One region of the Kluyvera sp. CRP genome, then DNA from elsewhere that is predicted to be linked to it. Evidence: predicted binding sites of a transcription regulator. Region 1 holds the regulator's gene; the other holds the start of a gene.
What was found. The regulator ArgR, encoded in region 1, controls arginine synthesis, uptake and breakdown. The targets are predictions, from matches to a motif close to ANTGAATAAAAATACANT.
Positions count from the first base shown of each region.

Region 2: the regulator ArgR is predicted to act here: its motif matches at 2,005-2,022, upstream of argC (N-acetyl-gamma-glutamyl-phosphate reductase).

Region 1 is NZ_CP082841.1:1,655,046-1,662,877, reverse strand. Features, by position in the region: gene degQ (serine endoprotease DegQ) at 1-955, shown strand, start outside; gene degS (outer membrane-stress sensor serine endopeptidase DegS) at 1,046-2,113, shown strand; gene mdh (malate dehydrogenase) at 2,171-3,109, opposite strand; gene argR (transcriptional regulator ArgR) at 3,554-4,024, shown strand; gene yhcN (peroxide/acid stress response protein YhcN) at 4,400-4,663, shown strand; gene yhcN-B (DUF1471 family stress response protein YhcN-B) at 4,783-5,049, shown strand; gene K7B04_RS07775 (barstar family protein) at 5,102-5,377, opposite strand; gene K7B04_RS07770 (NAD-dependent succinate-semialdehyde dehydrogenase) at 5,403-6,857, opposite strand; gene K7B04_RS07765 (CoA transferase) at 6,962-7,832, shown strand, end outside.
Region 2 is NZ_CP082841.1:946,870-954,701, reverse strand. Features, by position in the region: gene ppc (phosphoenolpyruvate carboxylase) at 1-493, opposite strand, end outside; gene argE (acetylornithine deacetylase) at 806-1,957, opposite strand; gene argC (N-acetyl-gamma-glutamyl-phosphate reductase) at 2,111-3,115, shown strand; gene argB (acetylglutamate kinase) at 3,128-3,901, shown strand; gene argH (argininosuccinate lyase) at 4,097-5,470, shown strand; gene oxyR (DNA-binding transcriptional regulator OxyR) at 5,749-6,666, shown strand; gene sthA (Si-specific NAD(P)(+) transhydrogenase) at 6,649-7,832, opposite strand, start outside.

The DNA.
Region 1 (7,832 bases):
CGACATTGCGCTGCTGCAAATCCAGAAAGCCAGCCATTTGACGCAAATCGCCATCGCCGATTCCGACAAACTGCGCGTGGGCGACTTCGCCGTGGCCGTCGGGAACCCGTTCGGCCTGGGGCAGACCGTCACATCCGGTATCGTCTCGGCGCTGGGCCGTAGCGGCCTCAATCTGGAAGGGCTGGAGAACTTCATTCAGACCGATGCGGCTATCAACCGCGGCAACTCCGGCGGCGCGCTGCTGAACCTGAACGGCGAGCTGATCGGTATCAACACCGCCATTCTGGCGCCCGGTGGCGGCAGCGTCGGTATCGGCTTTGCTATCCCGAGCAACATGGCACAGACCCTGGCTCAACAGCTGATTCAGTTCGGTGAAATCAAACGCGGCCTGCTCGGCATCCGCGGTATGGAGATGACCGCCGACATCGCCAAAGCGTTTAATCTCGATGTGCAGCGCGGGGCATTCGTTAGCGAAGTGCTGCCTGGCTCCGGTTCAGCAAAAGCGGGAATTAAATCCGGCGACGTGATTACCAGCCTGAACGGCAAGCCGCTGAATAGTTTCGCCGAGTTGCGTTCCCGCATCGCCACCACGGAACCGGGTTCGAAGGTCAAATTGGGCCTGCTCCGGGACGGTAAACCGCTGGAAGTAGAGGTGACGCTGGATAAGAGCGCCTCATCAACCGCCAGCGCACAGCTGATTATCCCGGCGCTGGAAGGGGCATCGCTCAGCGATGGCCAGGCGAAAAGCGGCACTAAAGGGGTTGTCATTTCTGGCGTGGAAAAAGGTAGCCCTGCCGCGCAAATCGGCCTGCATAAAGATGACGTCATCATCGGTATCAACCGCCAGCCGACACAGTCGATTGCCGAACTGCGCAAGGTGCTGGAAGCGAAACCGGCGGTTATCGCGCTGAATGTCATACGCGGTAATGAAAGTATTTACCTGCTTCTGCGCTAATCCACGAAAAACCGGGCATAGCCTGGAATGTATGTCCGGTTTTTCTCGTGGTATGCTTCGTCCAGTTTCCTCATCAACGATGCCTGTATCATGCTTGTAAAGCTCTTACGTTCGGTTGCACTTGGTTTACTGGTTGGCGGCATACTCATTGTCACCGTCCCTTCGTTGCGTCAGTGGAATCCATTATCCACCGAGCGCTTTAGCAGTACAGATGAAGCCCCCTCCAGCTATAACACGGCGGTGCGCCGCGCTGCCCCTGCGGTGGTGAACGTCTATAACCGCAGTCTGAACAGCAACACCAATAATCAGCTGGAAATCAAAACGCTCGGATCCGGGGTGATCATGGACGAGCGCGGCTACATTATTACCAACAAACATGTGATCAACGATGCCGATCAGATCATCGTCGCCCTCCAGGATGGTCGCGTGTTTGAAGCCCTGCTGGTCGGCTCCGATAGCCTGACCGATCTGGCGGTGCTGAAGATCAACGCCACCGGCGGCCTGCCGGTTATCCCCATTAACCCGAAGCGCACACCGCACATCGGTGACGTAGTGCTGGCCATCGGCAACCCGTACAACCTCGGGCAGACCATTACTCAGGGGATTATCAGCGCGACCGGTCGTATCGGCCTCAACCCAAGTGGTCGACAGAACTTTCTGCAGACCGATGCCTCTATCAACCACGGTAACTCCGGCGGCGCGCTGGTCAACTCGCTGGGTGAGCTGATGGGCATTAACACCCTCTCTTTCGATAAGAGTAACGACGGTGAAACCCCGGAGGGGCTGAGTTTCGCCATTCCGTTCCAGCTGGCAACCAAAATTATGGATAAGCTGATTCGTGACGGACGCGTGATTCGCGGCTTTATCGGCATCAGCGGACGAGAAATTGCCCCGCTGCATTCACAAGGCGGCGGTATCGATCAAATTCAGGGGATTGTCGTCAATGAGATAGCCCCGGACGGCCCGGCGGCACAGGCGGGCATTCAGAACAACGACGTGATTATTTCGGTCAACGGCAAACCGGCGATTTCCGCGCTGGAAACCATGGACCAGGTCGCCGAGATTCGTCCGGGATCGGTCATTCCGGTGGTCGTGATGCGTGATGATAAGAAACTGACCATGCAGGTCACCATTCAGGAATATCCTGCGTCGGGCTAAGCAGCAGAAAAAGCAAAGGGGCCATTGGCCCCTTTGTCACGTCTAAGGCGTCACGCCTTATTTATTGATGAAATCTTCACCCAGCTGAATATCTTTTCTCAGCGTCTCAAGCATACCTTCCAGCGCCTGCTGTTCGTAAGCGCTCAGTTTGCCAATCGACTGGCGTTCTTCAATCCCGTTTTTACCTAACAGCAGCGGCTGCGAGAAGAAGCGCGCGTACTGGCCGTCTCCTTCGACATAGGCGCATTCAACCACGCCCTTCTCGCCCTGCAGGGCGCGAACCAGAGACAGGCCGAAACGCGCCGCCGCCTGGCCCATGGAGAGCGTAGCCGAGCCGCCACCCGCCTTCGCTTCCACCACTTCGGTGCCCGCGTTCTGGATGCGTTTGGTCAGGTCGTTCACTTCCTGATCGGAGAAGCTCACGCCGGAGATTTGCGATAATAAAGGCAGAATGGTCACGCCAGAGTGGCCGCCTATCACCGGCACTTCAACTTCGCTGGCGCTTTTACCTTTTAGCTCCGCCACGAAAGTGTTGGAGCGGATGATATCCAGCGTGGTCACGCCGAACAGTTTGTTCTTGTCATATACGCCCGCCTTTTTCAGCACTTCAGCGGCAATGGCCACTGTGGTATTCACCGGGTTGGTGATAATACCAATACAGGCTTTCGGGGCAGTTTTGGCGATTTGTTGCACCAGGTTTTTAACAATACCGGCGTTAACGTTAAACAGATCGGAGCGATCCATACCGGGCTTACGCGCCACACCGGCAGAAATCAGGACCACATCAGCCCCTTCCAGCGCAGGCGTAGCATCTTCACCGGAGAAGCCTTTGATTTTAACATCCGTCGGAATATGGCTGAGATCGACCGCCACACCTGGCGTGACGGGGGCAATATCATAGAGAGAGAGTTCTGAACCTGAAGGCAGTTGGGTCTTTAGTAGTAGGGCAAGCGCCTGGCCAATACCGCCGGCGGCACCAAGGACTGCGACTTTCATCCTAAACTCCTTATTATGGTTAATGACTTTCAGGTAACAACCTGTCGTGGACCGCATAAACCAACGCAGGAGATACCAGTTGTTACTCCGTTGCGGCGACCTTAATTCACAAGGTAAATAATTACAATATAATTGCTTACAGAATGCGGGCCATTCAACAGCATCCGCATTACTCCCAGAAAAAGGCCTTTCTACGAAACCAAATTTTCATCAACTATCGATTACAATATACTCAGCATGTTGCGTAAAACAACAGCAATTTAATAACATTTCATTTACTTTTAACTTATTTGGATCCCGTGATATAGGCATGTTTCTTAGGTCTAATTTTTGATAAAATCCGCCCTTTCTCTATTTGGCTTAGCCTCTGGAGCAAATTATTTTGCATAAAAATTCACCTATATGCATAATAATGTTAATTTCACCACCATACTCGGGTGACTTATGCGAAGTTCAACTAAACAAGAAGAATTAGTTAAAGCCTTTAAAGCATTACTGAAGGAAGAAAAATTTAGCTCTCAGGGCGAAATTGTTCAGGCCTTGCAGGAAGAAGGTTTCGATAATATTAACCAGTCCAAAGTTTCTCGTATGCTGACCAAGTTTGGCGCCGTGCGTACCCGCAACGCTAAAATGGAAATGGTTTACTGCCTGCCGGCCGAGCTGGGCGTGCCGACAACCACCAGCCCGCTGAAGAATCTGGTGCTGGATATTGATTACAACGATGCGGTCGTGGTTATCCATACCAGCCCCGGCGCTGCACAGCTGATCGCTCGCCTGCTTGACTCTCTGGGCAAAGCGGAAGGCATTCTCGGCAGTATTGCCGGTGACGACACGATTTTCACCACGCCGGCACGCGGGTTCACCGTTAAAGATCTCTACGAGGCCATCCAGGTTCTGTTCGAGCAGGAGCTGTAATCCCTCTTCCTTTCTCCTCTGGTCCACCAGAGGAGCTGCTTTAACTGCAAATTCCCCTACGTTTCACTCCCGTCTCGTTAACATTAAGTGCGATTTTCTGCCCACAATCATAGAACCAGTGAATATATCCGTTCATAAGCGCACAAAAAATCAAATTCTAATATCTATTTAATTTCACTCATTATTTACACTTAACTTTACCGAAATGTCTCTTTTTTTATACGTATCTGTTCTAAAAATGACGATTTTTGACATCTAATTACACGCGAAACCATTAGCTAGGTATTAATATTTTATGTGATTAGTGTATACTTAATTTCGTGATGAGGGTCACAAAACAAAGACCTTCCAAAAAAATTCGACGAGGTGAGTATCATGAAAATCAAAACAACTGTTGCCGCTCTGAGCATCCTTTCCGTTATCTCTTTCGGTGCGTTTGCCGCTGACTCTATCAGCAGCGATCAAGCCCAAAGCCGTCAGTCAATCGGCACCGTTTCCATCGGTTCCGTCGGTTCATCTCCGATGGATATGCACGAAATGCTGAACAAAAAAGCGGAAGAACAAGGTGCATCATCCTATCGCATCATTGAAGCGCGTACCGGCGCTCATTGGCACGCAACGGCTGAACTGTACAAATAAGTTCGCGTCAGGCAGCACGTCGGCAGTGTAGAAAAGTTTAATACCCAGCGGTCCCAGGAATCAGAAACAACATCCTCTCACCGCTGAAGAATGAAGAATATGGTGAGGAGTAAAACATTATGAAAAGCGCAATGATCATCGCATCCCTTGGTCTGGCATCCGTTCTGTCCTTCGGCGCAAGCGCCGCAGTGCAACAGGTTAACGCGGAGCAGGCACAGAATCTGCAATCCGTCGGCACCGTTTCTGTTTCTCAGATCGGTAGCGACCCGATGGATATGCGCAGCGCATTAGCCGCTAAAGCCGAAAAACAAGGCGCCAGCAGCTACCGCATTATTGAAGCCCGTACCGGCGACCATTGGCACGCTACGGCTGAGCTGTACAAATAAACCCTCGTCGTCTTGTCCGACGACTTGCCCTCGCCCTTATGCGAGGGCTTTTTTATGCTCGTTGCACGTTGAACCGCAGCATCCCTTCCAGCTCTTCTTCCGCTTCATCAAACAGCAGAATCAGCGCGCCGTAGCGACGGCGCTGCTTGTCGTCGAGATGGATAAACTCGATCTCCAGCGGTAACGGCATTTGTGGGCCGGTGACCGCATCCCAAAGTGCGTCCAAATCGCGAATCGACTCACGATCGAGGGCAAAGAGTTGAGCGAACTCCCGATAAAAATCGCCCTGATCCTCTATCTCGTCAAAATCAAAAGTATAGATTTTCATCTCACGCCCTCTCCCATCCTGCAAACTAAAGTCCCCCAATGTGCAGCGTTTTTACCTCAAGGTACTCTTCCAGTCCCAGCACCGAGCCTTCACGCCCCAGCCCGGACTCCTTAACGCCGCCGAATGGCCCCAGCTCAGTTGACACTGCACATTCGTTAATACCGATCATCCCGCTTTCTAACGCCTGCGAGACGCGGAACACGCGAGACAGGTTTTGCGTATAGAAATAGGCGGCCAGGCCGTAGGGCGTATCATTCGCCCGGTGAATAACGTCATCCTCATCGCGGAAGCGGAAGCACGCCGCCAGCGGGCCAAACGTCTCTTCCTTCGCCAGCAGCATCTGTTCCTGACAGTCGCCCAGCACCGTCGGCTGCCAGAAGTTGCCGCCCAGCTCATGAGGCTGACCGCCAGCCAGCACCTTCGCCCCCTTCGAGACGGCGTCTTCTACGTGCTCACGCACTTTTTTCACTGCCGCCGCTTCAATCAGCGGGCCAACGACCACGCCATCATCCAGACCGTTGCCGACTTTCAGCGCTTTCACGGCGGCGGCAAGCTGGCTGGTGAAACGGTCATAGACGCTATCGTGAATATAGAAACGGTTCACGCTGACGCACACCTGCCCGGCGTTGCGGAATTTATTGGCTACCGCCCCCTGTACCGCCGCGTCGATATCCGCATCCTCAAAGACGATATAGGGCGCATTGCCCCCCAGCTCCATCGAGACTTTCTTCATGGTTTCCGCAGCGTTACGCACCAACGTTTTCCCCACCGCCGTCGAGCCGGTGAAGGAGATCTTACGCACGTCGTGGCTCGCCATTATGGCGTCGCTGATTTCCGCCGTGTTCCCCGCCACCGCGTTCAGCACCCCGTCAGGGATCCCGGCTTTTTTCGCCAGCGCCAGCAGCGCGAACGCGCAAAGCGGTGTGTTGTTGGCAGGTTTAATCACCCCGGTACAGCCCGCGGCCAGCGCCGGACCGAGCTTACGGGTCAGCATCGCCATCGGGAAGTTCCACGGCGTAATCGCCGCCACCACGCCAATCGGTTCACGCGTCGCCAGAATGCGCGAGCCGGGTTTCGCCGGGGGAATGATCTCCCCATTTGCCCGCTTGCCCTGTTCGGCAAACCACTGGATAAAGCTCGCCGCGTAATCCACTTCCCCTTCCGCCTCTTTCAGCGGTTTGCCTTGTTCAATGGTCATCAGACGCGCCAGCCAGCTTTTGTTTTCAATCATCAGCTGATACCAGCGATAAAGCAGCTCCGAGCGTGCTTTTGCCGTTTTTGCCCGCCACTGTGGGAACGCTTTTGCCGCGGCGGCAATCGCCTGTTCGGTCTCATGCTTTCCGGCCTTCGCTACCTTTGCTACCACCTCGCCCGTTGCTGGGTTCAGCACGTCAAAGGTGGCGTCGAGATGGCGCCATTCGCCATTGACCAGATAGCCTGTTTGAAAAAGGTCATTGTCCTGTAGCGCTTGCGTGGTCATTACACCCTCCTGAAAAGTGTTTCCAGTTAAGTATAGCTATCGCTTTTACGGCAATAGTTGCCAGAATAACGAAAGTCGCATTAATGACGGGGAAGCGTGCTGTGATGAGTGAATATCCTGTTTTCAATAAGCTGCGCCAGGAACTCGGTTTGGCGCATTTCGCTACGAATAAGGTGACGTTAAGCGGTTGTGGGCCAATTTATCCCACGCCGTTTGCCATCGGTGACGCCGCCGCATCAATACTGGCGCTGCAGGGGATTATGCTGGATGCGCTGAGAGGTACTCAGCAGGACATTCACGTTAACGCCCACTGTGCCGCTGCATCGACCCACGCGGTGACCTTTCAGCAACAGAACGGGTATAACTGGCAGTACAACGATCCCGACTATCCCACTACCGATTTCTATCTGACCCAGGACAACCGCTGGATTTTCCTGCACGGCGGCTACCCGCGGCTGCGTGACGGCATTCTCGATATCCTTGATGTGCCGAATAACCGCGCCAGAGTGGCGCAGGCGGTCGCAAAATGGAACGCCGAGGCGCTCGAAGAGACGATAGCCCGCGCCGGGCTGTGCGCGGCAATCGCCCGCAGTCATGATGAATGGCTGGCGCATCCTCAGGGGCAGGCGGTCAGCCAGGAGCCGCTAATCCGCTTCACGCGTCTGACCGACAGCCCCCCTAAACCTCGCCAGTACGGCAATGAGCGGGTTCTTCAGTCGCTGCGGGTGCTGGACTTCACGCATGTGATTGCCGGGCCAACTGCCACCCGCGGGCTGGCGCAAATGGGCGCTGACGTGCTGCATATCTCATCTCCCTATCGCCCACGTATTCTGCCGTTTGACGTCGATACCAATCACGGTAAACGCAACGCCTACCTCGAACTGTCCAGCGCCGATGGGGCAAGGCGAGCGGCGCAGCTGGTGCGCGATGGCGACGTGTTTGTGCAGAGCTATCGCCCAGGCGCGCTCGCCCGCT
Region 2 (7,832 bases), 710 kb from region 1:
CGTTATTATCGAGCTGTTTCAGACAGTTGTTGATTTCGCCCATTTTATGAATCAGCGTACGACGCGTGATTTCAGTCGGGTGCGCGGTGAGTACCAGCTCCAGCGACAGGGATTCAACGGCTTTTTTAATTGTGGTTTCGTCGAGATTGGGTTGGTCTTTGAGTTTACGCAGGGTACGGGCAATCACTTCCGGGTTGCTTGCCGCTTCACCTTTCGGCGAAATGCTGTGGTACTGCTCGGCGGTATTGGCCAGGTTCAGGAACTGGCTAAACGCGCGGGCAACCGGCAGCAGTTCATCGTTGGACAGGTTCTGCAGCGTGGTGAGCAGCTCCTGACGATTGGCTTCGTTGCCGGCACGTGAAGATTTGGACAACTTACGGATCGTTTCTACACGGTCAAGAATGTTCTCACCAAGCGCATCCTTGATGGTATCGCCTAGCACTTTACCGAGCATACTGACATTACTACGCAACGCGGAATATTGTTCGTTCATTAACCCAGACACCCCATCTCATTTTATTTTGTTATATCCCAGCCTTTGGAACGAAAGGGCGGGATAAAGACACCTCTTTTATAAAGCCACGTAAAAACCCGTACGTCAATTGCTGCGAAATCGCTTCAGCAAACGAATAAATTGCGGCAATTGACGAAAGTTAATTCACATCGTGCCAGATAAGAAATGCTTATGAAAATGTGAAGGCGATCGCGGGAATCGGGGGGCGGAGAGATGCCGGATGGCGCTGCGCTTATCCGGCCTGCAGGCGAGGGTAGACCCGGTAAGCGTAGCGTCACCGGGCAGAACACATTAATGCCAGCAGAAGTGATGCACGACCTGGGTAATTAATTCGCGCGTCGGCTTAATAAAGCGCGTTTCCAGGTATTCGTCCGGCTGGTGTGCCTGATTAATCGAGCCTGGCCCGAGGACGATGGTCGGGCACAAGGTCTGGATAAACGGCGCTTCGGTGCAGTAGTTCACCACTTCGGTCTTGGTGCCGAGCAGTTTTTCCAGCACTTCAACCAGCTGATGATCTGGCGGGCATTCGTAGCCCGGAATCGGTGCGTGCAGCTCGCTAACCGTCAGGCGCCCCGGCCATTGCGCGCTGACCGGCTCCAATGCTTCATCCAGCAGACCGTTGAGGTCGCTCAGCGTCATGCCCGGCAGCGGGCGGATATCCATATGTAGCTCACAGCAGGCGCAGATACGGTTGGACGCATCGCCACCGTGGAGGCTACCGAGATTGAGCGTTGGGTACGGTACGGTGAACGCTTCATAGTGATAGCGCTCTTTCAGCGAGTCGCGCAGCTGCATCACGCGGCCAATGGCGTCGTGCATGATTTCAATGGCGTTCACACCGCGCGCCGGGTCGCTGGAGTGGCCGGACTGGCCCATGACGCGAATGGCGTTCGACATATGACCTTTGTGCGCGCGCACCGGCTGCAATGAGGTGGGCTCACCGATGATAGCGCAGTCCGGGCGTAGCTCGGTGGATTCGGAGAAATAGCGCGCACCCGCCATGCTGGTCTCTTCATCCGCCGTCGCCAGAATGTAGAGCGGCTTTTTCAACTGCGTCACGTCAACATCCCGCAGCGCGTCGAGAATAAAGGCGAAGAAGCCTTTCATATCGGCAGTGCCCAGACCGTAGAGCTTGTTATCGTGCTCGGTCAGGGTAAACGGATCGCGGGTCCAACGCCCGTCGTCGAACGGTACGGTATCGGTATGACCGGCAAGCAGTAGCCCGCCCGCGCCATGTCCGGTGCTGGCCAGCAGGTTGAATTTATTGCGCGTGCCGGGAACCGGCTGCACCTCAACATTGAAGCCGAGAGAGGCGAACCAATCGGCCAGCAGAGTGATTAAAGACGCATTACTCTGATCGAGTGCTTCTTCGGTTGCGCTGATGGACGGTGTGGCGATCAACGCACGGTAAATCTCGATAAATGGTGGTAAATTGTTTTTCATTGTTGACACACCTCGGGTCGTGATAGTATCAATATTCATGCAGTATTTGTGAATAAAAATACATTATCATTAGGCGTAAGAAAACCCACCAACGGTAGGGTGAAGTGACGACGCTTAATCAGGCAAACAGACATAAGAAGGTAAACGGCCCCGATGTTGAATACGCTGATTGTGGGCGCGAGCGGTTACGCTGGCGCTGAGCTTGTGACCTATGTGAATCGCCATCCTCATATGAACATAACCGCTTTGACGGTCTCAGCGCAAAGCAATGATGCGGGAAAGTTAATCTCCGATTTGCATCCACAGCTAAAAGGGATTGTTGATCTCCCTTTGCAGCCGATGTCCGACATCAGTGAATTCAGCGCCGGTGTTGATGTGGTGTTCCTCGCTACCGCTCATGAAGTCAGCCACGACCTTGCGCCGCAGTTCCTCGCGGCGGGCTGTGTGGTGTTTGATCTCTCCGGCGCGTTCCGCGTGAACGACGGCGCCTTCTATGAAAATTATTACGGATTTACCCATCAGCACCCGGAACTGCTGGCGCAGGCGGTATATGGCCTGGCCGAATGGAGCGGCGAAGCGCTGAAAGAGGCGCAGCTGATTGCCGTGCCGGGGTGTTATCCCACGGCGGCACAGCTTTCCTTAAAACCGTTGATCGACGGCGATTTACTGGATCTCTCCCAGTGGCCGGTGATCAACGCGACCAGCGGCGTGAGTGGCGCGGGGCGTAAAGCGGCGATCTCCAACAGTTTCTGCGAAGTGAGTCTGCAGCCTTACGGCGTGTTTACCCACCGCCATCAGCCGGAAATCGCCAGCCACCTTGGTGCCGAGGTGATTTTCACCCCGCACCTGGGCAATTTCCCGCGCGGGATTCTGGAAACCATCACCTGCCGCCTGAAACCGGGCGTGACCCATGCTCAGGTGGCGGAAGCCTTACAGCAGGCCTACGGCGATAAGCCGATGGTGCGTTTATACGACAAGGGTGTTCCGGCGCTGAAAAACGTCGTCGGCTTGCCATTCTGTGATATCGGTTTTGCCGTGCAGGGCGAGCATCTGATCGTGGTGGCGACCGAAGACAACCTATTGAAAGGCGCTGCCGCACAGGCCGTGCAGTGCGCCAATATCCGTTTCGGCTTCGCTGAGACGCAGTCTCTTATCTAAGGTGTGATGACGATGAATCCATTAATTATCAAACTGGGCGGCGTGTTGCTGGATAGCGAAGAAGCGCTGGAGCGTCTGTTTACCGCGCTGGTGAACTACCGCGAGTCGCATCAACGCCCGCTGGTGATTGTCCACGGCGGCGGCTGCGTGGTGGATGAGCTGATGAAGCAGCTCAACCTGCCGGTGAAAAAGAAAAATGGCCTGCGCGTGACGCCTGCCGATCAGATCGACATTATTACCGGTGCGCTGGCGGGCACTGCCAACAAAACGCTGCTGGCCTGGGCGAAGAAGCATGAAATCGCCTCCGTGGGCCTGTTCCTCGGCGACGGTGACAGCGTGCAGGTCACTAAACTGGATGAAGAATTGGGCCACGTTGGTCTGGCGCAGCCGGGCTCGCCTAAACTGATTAATCTGCTGCTGGAAGGCGGTTTCCTGCCGGTGGTGAGCTCTATCGGCGTGACCGTCGAAGGGCAATTGATGAACGTCAACGCGGACCAGGCGGCAACCGCGCTGGCGGCCACGCTGGGTGCGGATCTGATCCTACTCTCCGACGTCAGCGGTATTCTCGATGGCAAAGGCCAGCGCATTGCGGAAATGACTGCGGCCAAGGCGGAACAGCTGATCGAGCAGGGGATTATTACCGACGGCATGATTGTGAAGGTGAACGCGGCGCTGGACGCGGCGCGTACGCTCGGCCGCCCGGTCGATATCGCCTCATGGCGTCACGCGGAGCAGCTGCCGGCGCTGTTTAACGGCACGCCGATTGGTACGCGTATTCTGGCATAAGTTTTTCCCCCTCACCCTAACCCTCTCCCCACAGGGGAGAGGGGACTGGCCGGAGCCGGTATAGTTCTCCCACTCTCCACAGGGACGAGGGAACTGACGGTTTTCCCCCTCTCCCTCAGGGAGAGGGCCGGGGTGAGGGTTGTTTTCAGGCCGGAGACTACCCGGCATAAATAAACGAATTTAAGGAAGCATGTTATGGCACTTTGGGGCGGGCGTTTTTCTCAGGCAGCAGATCAGCGGTTCAAACAGTTCAACGACTCTTTACGCTTTGATTATCGCCTGGCGGAGCAGGATATCGTTGGCTCTGTAGCCTGGTCTAAAGCGCTGGTGACGGTTGGCGTACTGACGGCGGAAGAGCAATCTCAACTGGAAGCGGCGCTGAGCGTGCTGTTGGAAGAAGTTCGCGCTAATCCGCAACAGATCCTGGAAAGCGATGCCGAAGACATCCATAGCTGGGTGGAAGGTAAGCTGATTGATAAGGTGGGCCAACTGGGTAAGAAGCTGCATACCGGGCGTAGCCGTAACGATCAGGTCGCGACCGATCTCAAGCTGTGGTGCAAAGACACCGTGGCGGAGCTGCTGGCCGCGAATCGTCAGCTGCAAACCGCGCTGGTGGAAACTGCGCAGGCTAACCAGGACGCGGTGATGCCGGGTTACACTCACCTGCAACGCGCGCAGCCGGTGACGTTTGCTCACTGGTGCCTGGCCTACGTAGAGATGCTGGCGCGCGATGAAAGCCGCCTGCAGGATACCCTCAAGCGTCTGGACGTCAGCCCGCTGGGCTGCGGCGCGCTGGCGGGTACCGCTTATGAAATTGACCGTGAACAGCTGGCGGGCTGGCTGGGCTTCGCGTCCGCGACCCGCAACAGTCTGGACAGCGTGTCTGACCGTGACCACGTGCTGGAGCTGCTGTCTAACGCTTCCATCGGTATGGTGCACCTGTCGCGCTTCGCGGAAGACCTGATCTTCTTTAATACCGGTGAAGCGGGCTTTGTTGAGCTTTCCGACCGCGTGACGTCAGGCTCTTCTCTGATGCCGCAGAAGAAAAACCCGGATGCGCTGGAGCTGATCCGCGGTAAATGTGGCCGTGTACAGGGTGCGCTGACCGGCATGATGATGACCCTCAAAGGTCTGCCGTTGGCTTACAACAAAGACATGCAGGAAGATAAAGAAGGCGTATTTGACGCGCTGGATACCTGGCTGGACTGTCTGCATATGGCGGCGCTGGTGCTGGACGGCATTCAGGTGAAGCGTCCGCGTTGCCAGGAAGCGGCGCAGCAGGGCTACGCCAACGCCACCGAACTGGCGGATTATCTGGTCGCTAAAGGCGTGCCGTTCCGTGAAGCTCACCACATCGTGGGCGAAGCGGTGGTGGAAGCCATCGCCCAGGGCAAGCCGCTGGAAGATCTGCCGTTGGCCAATCTGCAGAAATTCAGCGCGGTGATTGGCGACGACGTTTACCCGATTCTGTCGCTGCAATCGTGCCTCGATAAGCGTGCGGCAAAAGGCGGCGTTTCGCCGAAGCAGGTAGCGCAGGCGATTAGCGACGCGAAGGCGCGCCTGAGCTAGCCCTCTGCATAGCCAAAAGATAGCCCGGCCGAGCGCAAGCGACGCCGGGTTTTTTTATGCGCAAAAAAAGCGGGCCACGGGGCCCGCAAACGTTCATGTTGGCTTTAGTTAGTCGAGTTTTGAGAGAAACTCAGAAATCCACGCGGCGACTTCAAAGGGTTAAACAAGGAACCGCGCTGTTTCTGTGGTCTATTATTAAACAGAATCCTTGATAGGGATAATCATTCATTGCTATTCTATCTATCGCCATGAACTATCGTGGCGATGGAGGATGAATAATGAATATTCGCGATCTTGAATACCTGGTGGCATTAGCTGAACACCGGCATTTCCGCCGGGCGGCAGATTCCTGCCACGTCAGCCAGCCAACCCTGAGCGGGCAGATTCGTAAACTGGAAGATGAACTGGGCGTTATGCTGCTGGAACGCACCAGCCGTAAGGTGCTGTTTACCCAGGCCGGGCTGCTGCTGGTGGACCAGGCGCGTACCGTGCTACGTGAGGTCAAAGTGCTCAAGGAGATGGCTAGCCAGCAGGGGGAGACGATGTCCGGCCCGTTGCATATCGGCCTGATCCCGACCGTTGGCCCGTACCTGCTGCCCCACATTATCCCAATGCTGCACCAGACGTTCCCGAAGCTGGAAATGTACCTGCACGAAGCGCAAACCCATCAGCTGCTGGCGCAGCTTGATAGCGGTAAGCTGGACTGCGCCATTCTGGCCCTGGTGAAAGAGAGCGAAGCCTTTATTGAGGTGCCGCTGTTTGACGAACCGATGATGCTGGCGATCTATGAAGATCACCCATGGGCTGAGCGCGATCGCGTGCCGATGTCGGATCTGGCCGGTGAGAAACTGCTGATGCTGGAAGACGGTCACTGCCTGCGCGATCAGGCGATGGGGTTCTGTTTTGAAGCCGGTGCGGATGAAGATACTCACTTCCGCGCGACCAGTCTGGAAACGCTGCGCAATATGGTGGCGGCGGGCAGCGGTATTACCTTACTGCCAGCGCTGGCCGTGCCGCATGAGCGTAAACGCGATGGTGTCGTTTACCTGCCATGCATTAAGCCGGAGCCGCGCCGCACCGTTGGGCTGGTCTATCGACCTGGATCGCCGCTGCGCAGCCGCTATGAGCAGCTGGCAGAGACCGTCCGTGAGGCGATGGACGGTCATTTCGACAAGGCGTTAAAACAGGCGATTTAAGCCGTTTAGCGCCGCAACCCGATAGGCTTCCGCCATCGTCGGGTAGTTAAAGGTGGTGTTAACGAAGTACTCAATGGTGTTACCGCCACCTTTCTGCTCCATGATCGCCTGGCCGATGTGAATAATTTCGGCCGCGCGTTCGCCAAAGCAGTGAATGCCAAGGATCTCCTTCGTCTCCCGGTGGAACAGGATTTTCAGGCTCCCCACGCTCATCCCGACGATTTGCGCTCGCGCCAGGTGTTTAAACTGGGCGCGTCCGACCTCGTACGGCACCTTCATGGCGGTCAGTTGCTGTTCGGTTTTGCCAACAGAGCTGATTTCCGGAATGGTATAGATACCGGTCGGAATATCTTCAATCAGGTGTGCGGTGGCTTCACCTTTCATCAGCGCCTGGGCAGCAATACGTCCCTGATCGTAGGCAGCAGAGGCCAGGCTCGGATAACCGATTACGTCGCCGACGGCATAGACATGCGGCAGGGCGGTCTGGTACATGCTGTTCACTTTCAGCTGGCCGCGGCCATCGGCCTGTAGGCCAATATTTTCCAGCGACAGTGAGTCGGTGTTGCCGGTACGGCCGTTGGCAAACAGCAGGCAGTCGGCCTTGAGCTTTTTGCCGGACTTCAGGTGCATGATCACGCCGTCGTCCACGCCTTCAATCTTCTCGTACTCTTCGTTGTGGCGAATGACCACGCCGCTGTTCCAGAAGTGATAAGAAAGCGAGTCTGACATCTCCTGATCGAGGAAGGCCAGCAGACGGTCGCGGGTGTTGATCAGGTCAACTTTCACGTCCATGCCACGGAAGATAGATGCGTATTCGCAGCCAATAACCCCGGCGCCGTAGATAATGACGTGGCGCGGTTCGTGGTGCAGACTCAGGATGGAATCGCTGTCGTAAATGCGCGGATGAGTGAAATCCACGTCGGCCGGACGATACGGGCGTGAACCGCAGGCGATCACGAATTTATCGGCGGTTAACGTTTCAACGGAGCCGTCCGGGCATTCCAGCGCGATGGTGTGTTCATCGACGAAACGGGCGTCTCCCTGCAGCATTTCACAGTGATTGCGCTCATAAAAACCCTGACGCATGCGAGTTTGCTGATTGATAACGCTATCGGCATGATTCAGGATGTCGGCAAAGGAAGAGCGGAGAAGTCGGCTGTGGTCGC